DNA from 3 places in the Streptomyces sp. P5F9 genome. Region 2 is predicted to be linked to each of the others. Evidence: riboswitches for the same ligand, from Rfam matches in the RefSeq annotation. Region 2 holds a riboswitch; each other region holds the start of a gene.
The links. Region 2 has a riboswitch for cyclic di-AMP ahead of AC31A1_RS13010 (M23 family metallopeptidase). Riboswitches for the same ligand answer to the same signal wherever they lie in the genome.
Positions count from the first base shown of each region.

Region 1: it holds a riboswitch for cyclic di-AMP, as region 2 does, so the genes downstream of both, AC31A1_RS20910 (transglycosylase SLT domain-containing protein) here and AC31A1_RS13010 (M23 family metallopeptidase) in region 2, are expected to answer to the same signal.
Region 3: it holds a riboswitch for cyclic di-AMP, as region 2 does, so the genes downstream of both, AC31A1_RS28575 (C40 family peptidase) here and AC31A1_RS13010 (M23 family metallopeptidase) in region 2, are expected to answer to the same signal.

Region 1 is NZ_JBXVPZ010000123.1:5,130-9,035, forward strand. Features, by position in the region: gene AC31A1_RS20905 (CocE/NonD family hydrolase) at 1-1,146, shown strand, start outside; cyclic di-AMP (ydaO/yuaA leader) riboswitch at 1,410-1,581, shown strand; gene AC31A1_RS20910 (transglycosylase SLT domain-containing protein) at 1,585-2,064, shown strand; gene AC31A1_RS20915 (HAD family hydrolase) at 2,173-2,979, opposite strand; gene AC31A1_RS20920 (LacI family DNA-binding transcriptional regulator) at 3,086-3,906, opposite strand, start outside.
Region 2 is NZ_JBXVPZ010000058.1:16,398-20,303, reverse strand. Features, by position in the region: gene AC31A1_RS13020 (M16 family metallopeptidase) at 1-429, shown strand, start outside; gene AC31A1_RS13015 (M16 family metallopeptidase) at 426-1,814, shown strand; cyclic di-AMP (ydaO/yuaA leader) riboswitch at 2,029-2,188, shown strand; gene AC31A1_RS13010 (M23 family metallopeptidase) at 2,202-2,957, shown strand; gene AC31A1_RS13005 (GntR family transcriptional regulator) at 3,146-3,841, shown strand.
Region 3 is NZ_JBXVPZ010000207.1:1,358-5,263, forward strand. Features, by position in the region: gene AC31A1_RS28565 (helix-turn-helix domain-containing protein) at 1-327, opposite strand, end outside; gene AC31A1_RS28570 (ATP-binding protein) at 540-998, shown strand; gene AC31A1_RS28575 (C40 family peptidase) at 1,084-1,557, opposite strand; cyclic di-AMP (ydaO/yuaA leader) riboswitch at 1,561-1,739, opposite strand; gene AC31A1_RS28580 (hypothetical protein) at 2,079-2,387, opposite strand; gene AC31A1_RS28585 (ATP-dependent Clp protease proteolytic subunit) at 2,395-3,030, opposite strand; partial or broken gene AC31A1_RS28590 (AraC family transcriptional regulator) at 3,345-3,494, opposite strand; gene AC31A1_RS28595 (transposase) at 3,620-3,906, shown strand, end outside.

The DNA.
Region 1 (3,906 bases), on a different contig from region 2:
ATCGGCTTCCTCCAGGAGACCCTCCGCTGGTGGGACCACTGGCTGAAGGGCGAGGACACAGGCGTCATGACCGACCCCGTCCTACGTGCCTACGTCAGCGACTCCCACCCCCCGGCCACGGTCTACGACGCCCTCCCGGGCCGTTGGGTCGGCGAACCCGCGTGGCCCTCGCCACACGTGAAGACGACGACGTACGGCCTCCGGGGTGCCCCCGTGATCGTCCGCTCCCCCATGCACACCGGTGTGGACGCGGGCCGTTTCTTCCCCTTCGGGAACGACGCCGATCTGCCGCCGGACCAGCGGGACGAGGACGCGCGCTCGGCATGCTTCGAGTTCGAGGTGCCGGCCGAGACGTGGGTGCTGGGGCGGCCGAGGGTACGGCTGCGGCTGACCAGCGAGGTGCCGCGCGGGCAGGTGATCGCCCGGCTGTGCGATGTCGCCCCGGACGGTGCGTCGACCCTGGTCACCCGAGGCGTGCTGAACCTGTCGGCGCGGCACGGGCGGGACCGGGCGGTGCCGTGGACGCCGGGCACCACCGAGGACGTCACCTTCGAGCTGAACGGCATCGGGCACGCGTTCCCGCCCGGGCATCGCATCCGGCTCGCGGTGTCGTCGGCGTACTGGCCGTGGATCTGGCCGCAGCCGGAGTCTTCGGCGGGGTTCACGCTGGACCCGGAGGGTAGTGCGCTCGAACTCCCGGTGCGGGAGCAGGAGTTGACGGAGGACATTCGTTTCGACGAACCCGAGGAGGCCGAGCCGCTCGGGGTCAACTACCCGGCGACCCTGGACGAACCGCGGCCCGAGCGGCTGGTCGTGCGGGACGTCGCGAAGGGCGAGTGGCGGCTGGAGGTGGACCCCCGGTACGGCGGCACGCGCGTGTATCCGGACGGGTTGGAGTTCACCGAGGACGCGTTGGAGACGTACACGATCGACGAGTCCGACCCCTTGTCGGCGCGCACGCTCTCCGAGTGGTCGATCCGGTTGCACCGGCCGGAGCTGGGGTGGGACACGAGCGTGCGTACACGGTCGGAGATTACTTGCGACGAAACGGACTTTATTACCGCCAATGAGGTCATCTGCACCGAGGGCAAAGAAGTGATCTTCCACCGCACATGGGAGAAAAGGATTCCAAGAACTGCCAGTTGAGGGCGAATGCCCGATTTGCCGTTCTTAATCCTGCCGTGAGTTGGGTCACGCGTTTCTGTGCGTGACCTGTGTCCCGGTCTGCCCGCGTTCTCCCTTACGGCATTTGACAGTTGACCCTTGGCTCGCGCAAAGGATCAAGTGCCCCATACGCCTCAGACCAAGGTCAATAGGGGTTAGATGTGATTCCGCCACTTGTTCCGGACATGTGCTCTCGCATAGTTTCCCGGCCTGTCGAGCGGAACGCCGAATCCTGCCGCCGCCCGGCATCCCAGTCACGAACTTCTCGCACGGCAGGAGCGGGGGAACCAGGTAAGTCGCCGGGCCGGTCATCGCGACCGGAACGGCTTGGGGTTAAGTCACGTCCGCAAGGGCTTGGCCGGGCACCTCCCAGCCCGAACCCGACAGCTCACCTCGCAGGCGACGGAGAGGAACCTCGTCATGCCTGCAACCGCTCAGTCCCGCCGCGCCCGCCTCGTCCGCCGTGTCGTTGTCGCCGGTACCGGTGTCGCGATCCTCGCGCTGCCTGTCGTGGGTGCGACCACCGCGTCCGCGGCCACCACGTCGACCACCGCCGCCTCGACCACGCTCGCCGGATACCCCAACACCCTTGACGGGTGGATCCGGGAGTCGCTCGCGATCATGGCGCAGAAGGGGATTCCGGGTACGTACAACGGGATCTACCGGAACGTGATCCGTGAGTCGTCCGGTAACCAGTACGCGATCAACAACTGGGACTCCAACGCGGCGGCCGGTACGCCGTCGAAGGGGCTGCTCCAGGTGATCGACCCGACGTTCAACGCGTATCACGTGGCCGGGACTTCGTTTGATCCGTATGACCCGGTTGCGAACATCACGGCTGCGTGCAATTACGCGGCGGCGGTGTACGGGTCCATCGACAACGTGTACGGGGCTTACTAGAAACTGTTGGATCAGCCACGACGGTTGTGTTTTGAGTGGCGGCGCCGTCGTGGCTGGTCGCGCAGTTCCCCGCGCCCCTGAATGCGCCCCTTCGGGGACATTCAGAACTCAGCTGAAGAATCTTTCGAGTACCAGCGCGATTCCGTCGTCCTCGTTCGACGACGTCACCTCGTCCGCGACCGCCTTGAGTTCGGGGTGGGCGTTGGCCATCGCTACGCCGTGGGCTGCCCAGTCGAACATCGGGATGTCGTTCGGCATGTCGCCGAAGGCGATGGTGTCGGACGGGGTCAGGCCCAAGTGGCGGGCGGCCAGGGCGAGGCCCGTTGCCTTGGTGATGCCGAGTGGCTGGAGTTCGACGGTGCCGGGGCCCGACATGGTGACCGAGGCCAGGGAACCGACCACCGAGCGGGCCGTGGAGGCCAACTCGTCGTCCTCCAGGGCGGGGTGACGGAGCAGCACCTTGCTGATGGGTTCGCACCAGAGGTCGTCGCGCTTGCCCACCCGTACTGCGGGGAGCGTCGGGTGCGGCATCAAGTAGCCGGGCTCGATCAGCGTCAGGCCGTCCACGCCGTCCTGGTCCACCGCCGCGTACACCTGGCCCACTTCCGCCTCGATCTTGCCGAGCGCGGTCTCCGCCAACTCCCGGTCCAGGGTGACCGACCAGAGCAGACGGTCCGCGCCGGCGTCGTACAACTGCGCGCCCTGTCCGCACACCGCGAGCCCCCTGGAGCCGAGGTCGTCCAGGAGGGGCCGCACCCTCGGGGCCGGCCGGCCGGTGACGACGAGGTGTTGGGCACCGGCCGCCGCCACCCGCCGCAGTACGGCGAGAGACCGGTCGGAGAGGGTGTCGTCGCCGCGCAGCAGCGTTCCGTCCAGGTCGGTGGCGATCAGTGCATATGCGAGGGGTGCGGCCATGATCAGAGAATACGGATAGAACGCCCCACCGACTCGACACGAACCGGACGGCTCCTGCCTTCACATGCGTTGACCGGTGTTCCGGTTGGTTTGACAGTTACGGCGGTTATGCCGACTCCCGGATCACCAGTTCGGTGGGCAGGATCACGCCCGCCGTGTCCTCGCCTGCGATCTGGGCCAACAGCATGCGCACCATCTCGGCGCTGATGCGGTCGTAGGGCTGGCGCATGGTCGTGAGGGCCGGAGTGATGGACGTGGCGGCCGCCGAGTCGTCGAAGCCTCCGACAGCGATGTCATCCGGGACCGAACGGCCGGATTGTTGAAGGGTGTTGACGACTCCCAGGGCCATCAGGTCGGAGGCTACGAAGACCGCGTCTATGTCCGGGGCCTGGGACAGGAGTCTGCGGGCTGCCTCCTCGCCGCCCGTGCGGCGGTAGTCGCCCTCCACCACCAGGGTCGGGTCATGGGGCAGGCCCGCCTCCGTGAGGACGTCTCGGTAGCCGGCCAGGCGGTCGGGGCCGCCGGGGGCGTCGAGCGGGCCGGTGACCATGCCGATTCGGCGGCGGCCGGCCGCGATGAGGTGGCGGACCATCTCCTGGGCGCCGTCGCGGTCGGCTGCGGCGACGTAGCTGTACTTGGAGGCGGTGCCCAGCGGCTTGCCGCAGGCCACCAACGGGATTCCCGCGTCCCGGAGTTCGGCCGCCACCGGGTCGCCGCTGTGGTTGGAGACGAGGAGGACGCCGTCCACGTGGCCCGAGGTGATGTACCGGGTCAGGCGACGGCGTTCGTCCTTCGACGAGGCCAGCATCAGGAGCAGTGGAATGTCGTGGCGGGCCAGGTGTTCGGTGCAACCCCGCAGCAGGACATTGAAGTTGGGGTCCTCGAAGAACTTCTCCTGCGGCTCGGTGAGGAGGAACGCCACCGAGT
Region 2 (3,906 bases):
GGCTTCGGTCTGCTGAGGCTGGCCGGGGCGCCCTCCCTGGGGTGGCTGGACGTCAAGACGTCAGGGGACGTCGAGGTGCCGGTGATCGAGGCCGCCATCGACGAGGAGCTCGCCCGGTTCGCCGAGGAGGGCCCCACGGCCGAGGAAATGGAGCGCGCCCAGGCCCAGTTGGAGCGCGAGTGGCTGGACCGGCTCGGCACGGTCGCGGGCCGCGCCGACGAACTGTGCCGGTACGCCGTCCTGTTCGGCGACCCGCAGCTCGCCCTGACCGCCGTGCAGCGCGTCCTCGACGTGACGGCGGAGGAGGTGCAGGAGGTCGCCAAGGCCCGCCTGCGCCCCGACAACCGCGCGGTGCTCGTCTACGAGCCGATCGCGGACGAGGATGACGAAGCAGAGGCCGGCGACGAGAACGAGGAGGCGGCCAAGTGACCGAGCTCGCCACGATGGAATTCCACCCGCAGCCGCAGGCCGGCGAGGCCAGGCCGTGGGCCTTCCCGGCCCCGGAGCGCGGGACGCTCGGCAACGGCCTGACCGTGCTGCGCTGCCACCGGCCCGGCCAGCAGGTCGTCGCCGTCGAGGTGCTCCTGGACGCGCCTCTGGACGCCGAACCGGCCGGCCTGGACGGTGTCGCCACGATCACCGCGCGGGCCTTCTCCGAGGGCACCGACAAGCACTCCGCCGAGGAGTTCGCCGCCGAGCTGGAGCGCTCCGGCGCCACCCTCGACGCGCACGCCGACCACCCGGGGCTGCGTCTGAGCCTGGAGGTCCCGGCCTCGCGCCTGGCCAAGGGGCTCGGCCTGCTCTCCGACGCGCTGCGGGCACCCGCCTTCGCGGACAGTGAGATCGAGCGGCTGGTCCGCAACCGCCTCGACGAGATCCCGCACGAGACGGCCAACCCGTCCCGCCGCGCGGCCAAGGAGCTCTCCAAGGAGCTGTTCCCGGCGACCTCGCGCATGTCGCGTCCGCGCCAGGGCACCGAGGAGACCGTCCAGAAGATCGACTCCGGGGCCGTACGCGCCTTCTACGAGCGGCACGTCCGCCCGGCGACGGCCACTGTCGTGGTCGTCGGCGACCTCACGGGCATCGACCTGGACGCGCTCCTCGCCGACACCCTGGGCTCGTGGACGGGCTCCACCGCGCAGCCGCGTCCCGTGCCGCCGGTGACCGCCGACGACACCGGGCGGGTCGTGATCGTGCACCGCCCCGGCGCCGTCCAGACGCAGTTGCTCATCGGCCGCGTCGGAGCCGACCGGCACGACCGCGTGTGGCCCGCCCAGGTGCTCGGCACGTACTGCCTCGGCGGCACCCTCACCTCCCGCCTGGACCGCGTCCTGCGCGAGGAGAAGGGCTACACCTACGGTGTGCGGGCGTTCGGCCAGGTGCTGCGTTCGGCACCCGACGGCACGGGCGCCTCGATGCTCGCCATCAGCGGCTCCGTGGACACCCCGAACACCGGTCCCGCGCTGGACGACCTGTGGACGGTGCTCCGCAGGCTCGCCGAGGGCGGACTCACCGACGCCGAGCGGGACATCGCCGTACAGAACCTCGTCGGGGTGGCGCCGCTCAAGTACGAGACCGCCGCGGCCGTCGCCAGCACGCTGGCCGACCAGGTCGAGCAGCACCTGCCCGACGACTACCAGGCGACGCTGTACCAGCAGCTCGCCGCGACCGGCACCGTGGAGGCCACCGCGGCGGTCGTGAACGCCTTCCCGGTGGACCGTCTGGTGACGATCCTGGTCGGCGACGCGGAGCAGATCAAGGCGCCCGTGGAGGCTCTCGGCATCGGTGAAGTGACCGTCGTCGCGGCCGAGTAGACGACCCGTAGCGAGCCGACGAGCGGCACGCGCGCGTGGGGGCCCTGGTGACTGAAGAGTCACCAGGGCCCCCTAATGTCCGAATTGGGGGAGAGGTTGCCCGTCTGCCCTGTGGCATGTGCAACAAAACCCGTGATCCGTTTGGGGATTGAAAGTGGCCCGCCTTAGCGTCGGTGCGGCTGTCCGTCAGGCACCGCGCCGCACTCGCGGCACCGGACAGTCATCGCCGAGTCCCCGTACGGCGCGAGCCAGGGGAGCCGGGGACCCACGTCCCTGGGGTGAATCGGACGCCCGCGCGCCCAGCGAGGGTGTCCGTAGGAGACCTTCCTGCTCCGAACCCGTCAGCTAACCCGGTAGGCGAGAAGGAAGGAAAGGACCAGCCACTCCATGGCGTTCACCCGCGCCACCGGGAAGCACCGTCGCCCGAGCCGGACCCACCGCACCACCGTTCGTGCCGCGAGTGTCGCGGCTCTCGCCACCTCCGGCGTCGTAGGCACCCTGGCCGCCGCCCCGGCGTTCGCCGCGGAGCCCGCCGCCGAGCAGACCGGTCTCACGCCCGTCATCGCCATCGGTGACTCCGTGGCCGACAAGATCGACGCCCAGGCCGTCGCCCAGCAGCAGGCCGCGGACGAAGCGCTGGCCAAGGAGGTCGCCCGCGCCAAGGCCGCCGCACTGGCCAAGGCGGAGCGCGAGGCAGCGGTACGCGCCGCCCGCGCCGCCGAGCGCAAGAAGCTCAACACCTTCGTCGCGCCGGTCACCGGCTCGTACGTCTCCACCGGCTACAAGACCGGCGGTTCCCTGTGGTCCTCCGGTGCCCACACCGGCATCGACTTCCACGCCTCGACCGGCACCTCCGTGCACGCGGTCGGCTCCGGCACCGTCGTCGAGGCCGGCTGGGGCGGCTCGTACGGCAATCAAGTGGTGATCAAGATGGCTGACGGCATGTACACCATGTACGGCCACCTGTCGTCCATCGGCGTCTCCGTCGGCCAGACGGTCACCCCGGGCCAGCAGATCGGCCTCTCCGGAGCGACCGGCAACGTCACCGGCCCGCACCTCCACTTCGAGGCCCGCACGACCGCCGAGTACGGCTCCGACGTCGACCCCGTCGCCTACCTCCGCAAGCACGGTGTGAACGTCTGACGGCGCACCGCCGCACTTCCCGAAGCCCTGGCCCGCGCGGCCGGGGCTTTCGGCGTTTCCGGAGCCCTCCTGTCCAAAAAATATCCATGGATTCCGGCCCGCCATCGGAAATTCCCGCTCATTGCAATAGAGTCACGGAACACACGTCAATCGTCGACGTTTCACGGGGATTAAGGCGGAGGTCGGACATGCGTATTCCGGCGCACTCGGTATGCACGGCGATCCGGGACGACATCGTCGCCGGTGTCTACGAGCGCGGCAGCCGCCTCACGGAGGAACTCCTCGCGCGCCGGTACGGGGTCTCGCGCGTCCCCGTCCGGGAGGCCCTGCGCACGCTGGAGGCCGAGGGATTCGTCGTGACCCGGCGGCACGCGGGCGCGTGCGTCGCGGAGCCGACCGAGCAGGAGGCCGCCGACCTGCTGGAGATGCGGATGCTGCTGGAGCCGCTCGGCGCCTCGCGGGCCGCCCAGCGGCGCACCGAGGCCCACCTCAAGGTGCTGCGCGGCCTCGTCAGGCTGGGCCAGGAGCGCGCCAGGCGGGGCAACAGCGAGGATCTGCGCTCCCTGGGCAGCTGGTTCCACGAGACGCTGGCACAGGCCTCCGGAAGCCCCGCGCTGACCTCGATGCTGACCCAGCTGCGGCACAAGATCGCCTGGATGTACGCGGTGGACGCCCCGGCCAACCCCGTGGAGTCCTGGGCCGAGCACGGGGCCATCGTGGACGCGGTGGCGCGTGGCGACAGCGAGCGTGCCCGGGCGATCACCGCCCTGCACACCGAGCGCGCGGGCACCGCGCACCGGCTGCGCTTTCCCGGCGGCGCGAACGGCACGGACCGTGTGAGGACTTCGCAACCTCCCGTAAACATGTCGGGCCTGCGGCATTAACACGGGCGCCGTATACAAAGAGAGGCTAATTCGCGGGGGATTATTTATGCTGCCCACAAGTGGAA
Region 3 (3,906 bases), on a different contig from region 2:
TGACTCCAGACTGATGAAGTCCCGGTAGGCGGGCGGCAGTACACCGCGATAGGCGTGCCACCAGTGGTGCCGGCCACCTCCGTCGTCGGAGCCGGCCAACACGAGCAGCATGTCCCGAAGTTGTGGGTCGCCGGCCTGGTAGGCGTCCAGGAGTAACCGGACGTCGGGCGCTTTCACGCCACTCGCGCCCGTCTCGATGCGGCTCACCTTCGACTGGTGCCAGCCGACCAGCCGGGCCGCCTCACCGCTGGTGAGCCCCGCCTCCGCACGCAATGCGCGCAGTTCCGCGCCCAGTTTCCGGCGGCGCACCGCGGGACCGTACTGCATGGGTTTCTCCTTACTCCTTCCGAGCCGCCCAAATACGGTCTGGGGTCGCAGAGTTCACCGCTTCGAGCGACAGATATATGCATATCTTGGTGGATCGGCACCGTTGGCGACGCGGTAATGGCAGTCTGGCGAAGAAGCACCAGTCCGGGACCGTACTCGAACCATCCGCTCCGTGTCGGACACCGGTCCCGCGGGAAAGGGACGACCGCGCCATGGCAGACCATCTGGAAGCATCCGTCACTCTGCCGAGCGATCCCGCCTCGGTCTCCGCCGCCCGCACCTACGTCGTCGGGACCCTGGTGGAATGGGGACTTCCGGCGGACACGGAGGTCGCCGACACCATCCGCCTCATCGTCTCCGAACTCGCCACCAACGCCGTACAGCACACCTTCGGGCAGTCACCCACCTTCACGGTGGACATCGAGCTGGAGCGTGACGAACGGCTCCACATCGGGGTCACCGACAGCCATCCCCGGTTCCCGAAACGCCTGCCGGCCGCCGTCCAGCAGGACAACGGCCGGGGCATGGTGATCATCCGCTGGCTGACCGCGGAGTGCGGCGGCAAACTCAAGGTCCGGCCCACCCTGGAGGGCGGCAAGACGGTCTCCATCGAGGTGCCCTGGACGGTACCGGCCCGGCCGGTGACCGCCGCGGGCCAGCAGGAGCCGTAGAGAACCATGCCGAACGCCTCTGGACACCCGAGGGGGTGGCGGTCCGTCAGGAGACCGCCACCCCCTCGGGAGTTTTCAGCGCAGGTCAGCTGACCCGGCCGTACCAGACGCTCTTGGTCCAGATCTTCTGCAGCCTCACCACGTCCCCGGTCTTCGGGGCGTGCCAGATCTTTCCCTTGCCGGCGTAGATGCCGACGTGGTAGACGCTGGAGCCCGAGTGGAAGAAGACGAGGTCCCCGGCCTTGCGGCTCTTGGCCGAGATGTGGTGGGTCTTGTTGTACTGCTGGGCCGCCGTACGGGGCAGTTTCTTGCCCGCCTTCTTGTACGAGTACAGCGTGAGCCCGGAGCAGTCGAAGCGGCCCGGTCCGGTGGCCCCGTACCTGTACGGGGCGCCCTTCTTGGACGCCGCGACCTGGAGTGCCTTCGTCGCGGGTGTCGCGGCCGCGGCGTCGGATGCGACGCCCGGTATCACGACGGAGCCGCCAACAGCGGCGATGGCGAAGGCCGAGGCCGTACCGGCCCTGACCATCAGCGACGGGACACGATTGAGCGCAGTCATGCGCAACCCTTCGTCAGCCGCCTGTGAAGGATGACCTGTCGGATTCGGGCTGACAAAGTTGCCCGGCCGCTGACGCGGCTTCACCCCAAGGGCTGCTCGACCCGGTCATGGCGTGACCGTCCCGGCGACCCGTCGTGCTGGGTCCTCCACTCCTGCCGATGCAATCCTGTCGACCTGTCATCCGGGCGGCGGCAGGACTCGGCGTCCGCCCGGATCGCCCCGCCGCTGCGGCGGGGTCTTGTCGTCAGACAGGGATCTTCACCTATGAATGTCCGAAAAGCCCAACGGAACCGGGGATTTGTGGGGTTACTCACCACTCACCCGTTCGGGTGGACACCCCCGTGTTCGAAGGGGCGTCGAGGGGCGCCAGGCCCCCGGACCAGCACCGGAACACTTCAGGCGGCCCCCGGGCTACGCGTGTTGCGCAACCCGGACGGCCGCATGGACGGAGAAGCGACTACGCCGATCGGGGGTACACCGTTCGGCCGGTTTGGACGCCGCCCGAGGCGGCTGTGTCTCCGTCAACTGTCGGAGGGCGCGGGCAGGGTGACGCGCGCCGTACGGCGCTCCCCGTCCAGCACGCGCAGCGCCCGCGCGAGGGTGGGAGCGTGCAGTTCGGTCTCGCCCCGCCGGTGCATCAGCGCCAGCGCGTCCCGCAGCTCGGCGGCCCTGGCCACAAGTGCCTGAGCGGCCCTCAGACCACGGTACGTGTCACTGTTGTGCGCCGGGTTGATACGGCCGAGCAGGTCGGCCACATCCAGGTAACGGTCGATCAACTCGCCCTCGGCGCGCGTCAGTGCGGGCAGCGGCGGCAGTTCCGGCGGCAGCATCGTCGGCTCACTCCCCGTCCGGCTCGGTGAGCGAGGTCTTGCGGGTGGTCACGATCCGGTCCACCAAGCCGTATTCCAGGGCCTGTTGGGCGTTCATGATCCGGTCCCGCTCGATGTCCGTGCTCACCTGCTCCACCGTCCGGCCCGTGTGCAGGGCGAGCAGTTCCTCCAGTTGGACCCGCGTACGCGCCAACTCCTCGGCCTGGATGGCGAGATCACTCGCCTGACCCTGGATCGGCTCGGGGAACGAGGGCTGGTGGATCAGCACCCGCGCACCCGGCAGCGCCGACCGCTTGCCCGGCGTGCCCGCCGCCAGCAGCACCGCCGCGGAGGTGCCGGCCTGGCCGAGGCAGATCGTCTCCACGTCACACGTGACGAACCGCAAGGTGTCGTAGATCGCCGACATAGCGGTGAACGATCCGCCGGGCGAGTTGATGTACAGCGAGATGTCCCGGTCCGGCGCCTGGTATTCGAGGTGCATGAACTGGGCCATCACGTCGTTCGCCGAGATGTCGTCGATCGGCGTCCCGAGAAAGACGATCCGCTCCTCCAGCAGCTTCGAGTACGGGTCGAGGGTCCGGTGGCCCGCGCTGGTGCGCTCGGTGAACTCGGGCAGGACGTGGCGGGCGGACGGTCGGGTCATGGGTACCCCTCCTTCGGCGTCTGTAAGAAATGTACAGGACGTACGTGACGTTATGATGGGAGCGGATTCTAGTGATCAAGTAAAATGCCCAGCTCGGAGTGTCTTTTTTTGCTCCCTGTGGGGCTCGTGTCTCACATTCCTGTCACCGTTTTGACGGCTCTCTGGCGGGAGCGTTGTCGCCGTTGCATTCGGCAACTGGCCTGTGGTCCTCCCATGGCCACCCTGATCTGCGAGCCTGTCGCGACTCGCCGCGGTAGGAGCGTCCGTCAATGGGTGTGGGCGGCCCGGCTGGACTGCCTGAGCCTTGACAGGCCCGCAGGTACGACGACCGTGCCTGCTCGGGATATCGCCTCCAGCCCATGGGGCGCGACGAGTTGCAGACCTCCGGTGGTCCGCATCAGGCCCTCCTCGTCGGCTGTCACCAGCAGGCGGTAGCGCGGGATCCCCGCGTCCTGGCGGTCGATTCCGAATACTGAGGGTTTTCAGAGTGGCCCCCGGACGGGTGACGGCGGGACCGTAAGCAACGGACAGGGTCCCCGTGCCGTTGAGAGAGGTGTCTAGGTCTCAACTCTCCAGCTCAGGAACCCTGTTGGTCCCGTATCCTGCCGCACTCGACCTGCCGCACGCACTCGTGGAGTGGGTGAGGATGCTGATCGTCACCCGTGAGGGTGACCGGCGCTGCAAGCTCCGGCCGTCCGGGCGTGCGGTGATCGCTCTGGCATACCTGCGCCGGCACGACCCCCTGGCTCAGCTCGCCGCAGGTTTCCGTATCTCCGTCGGCACCGCCCACGCGTACGTCACCACCGTCGTCGAGCACCTGGCCGACATGGCGCCGGGCCTGCTGAAGGTCCTGCGTGAGGCGGGCCCCGACTACGT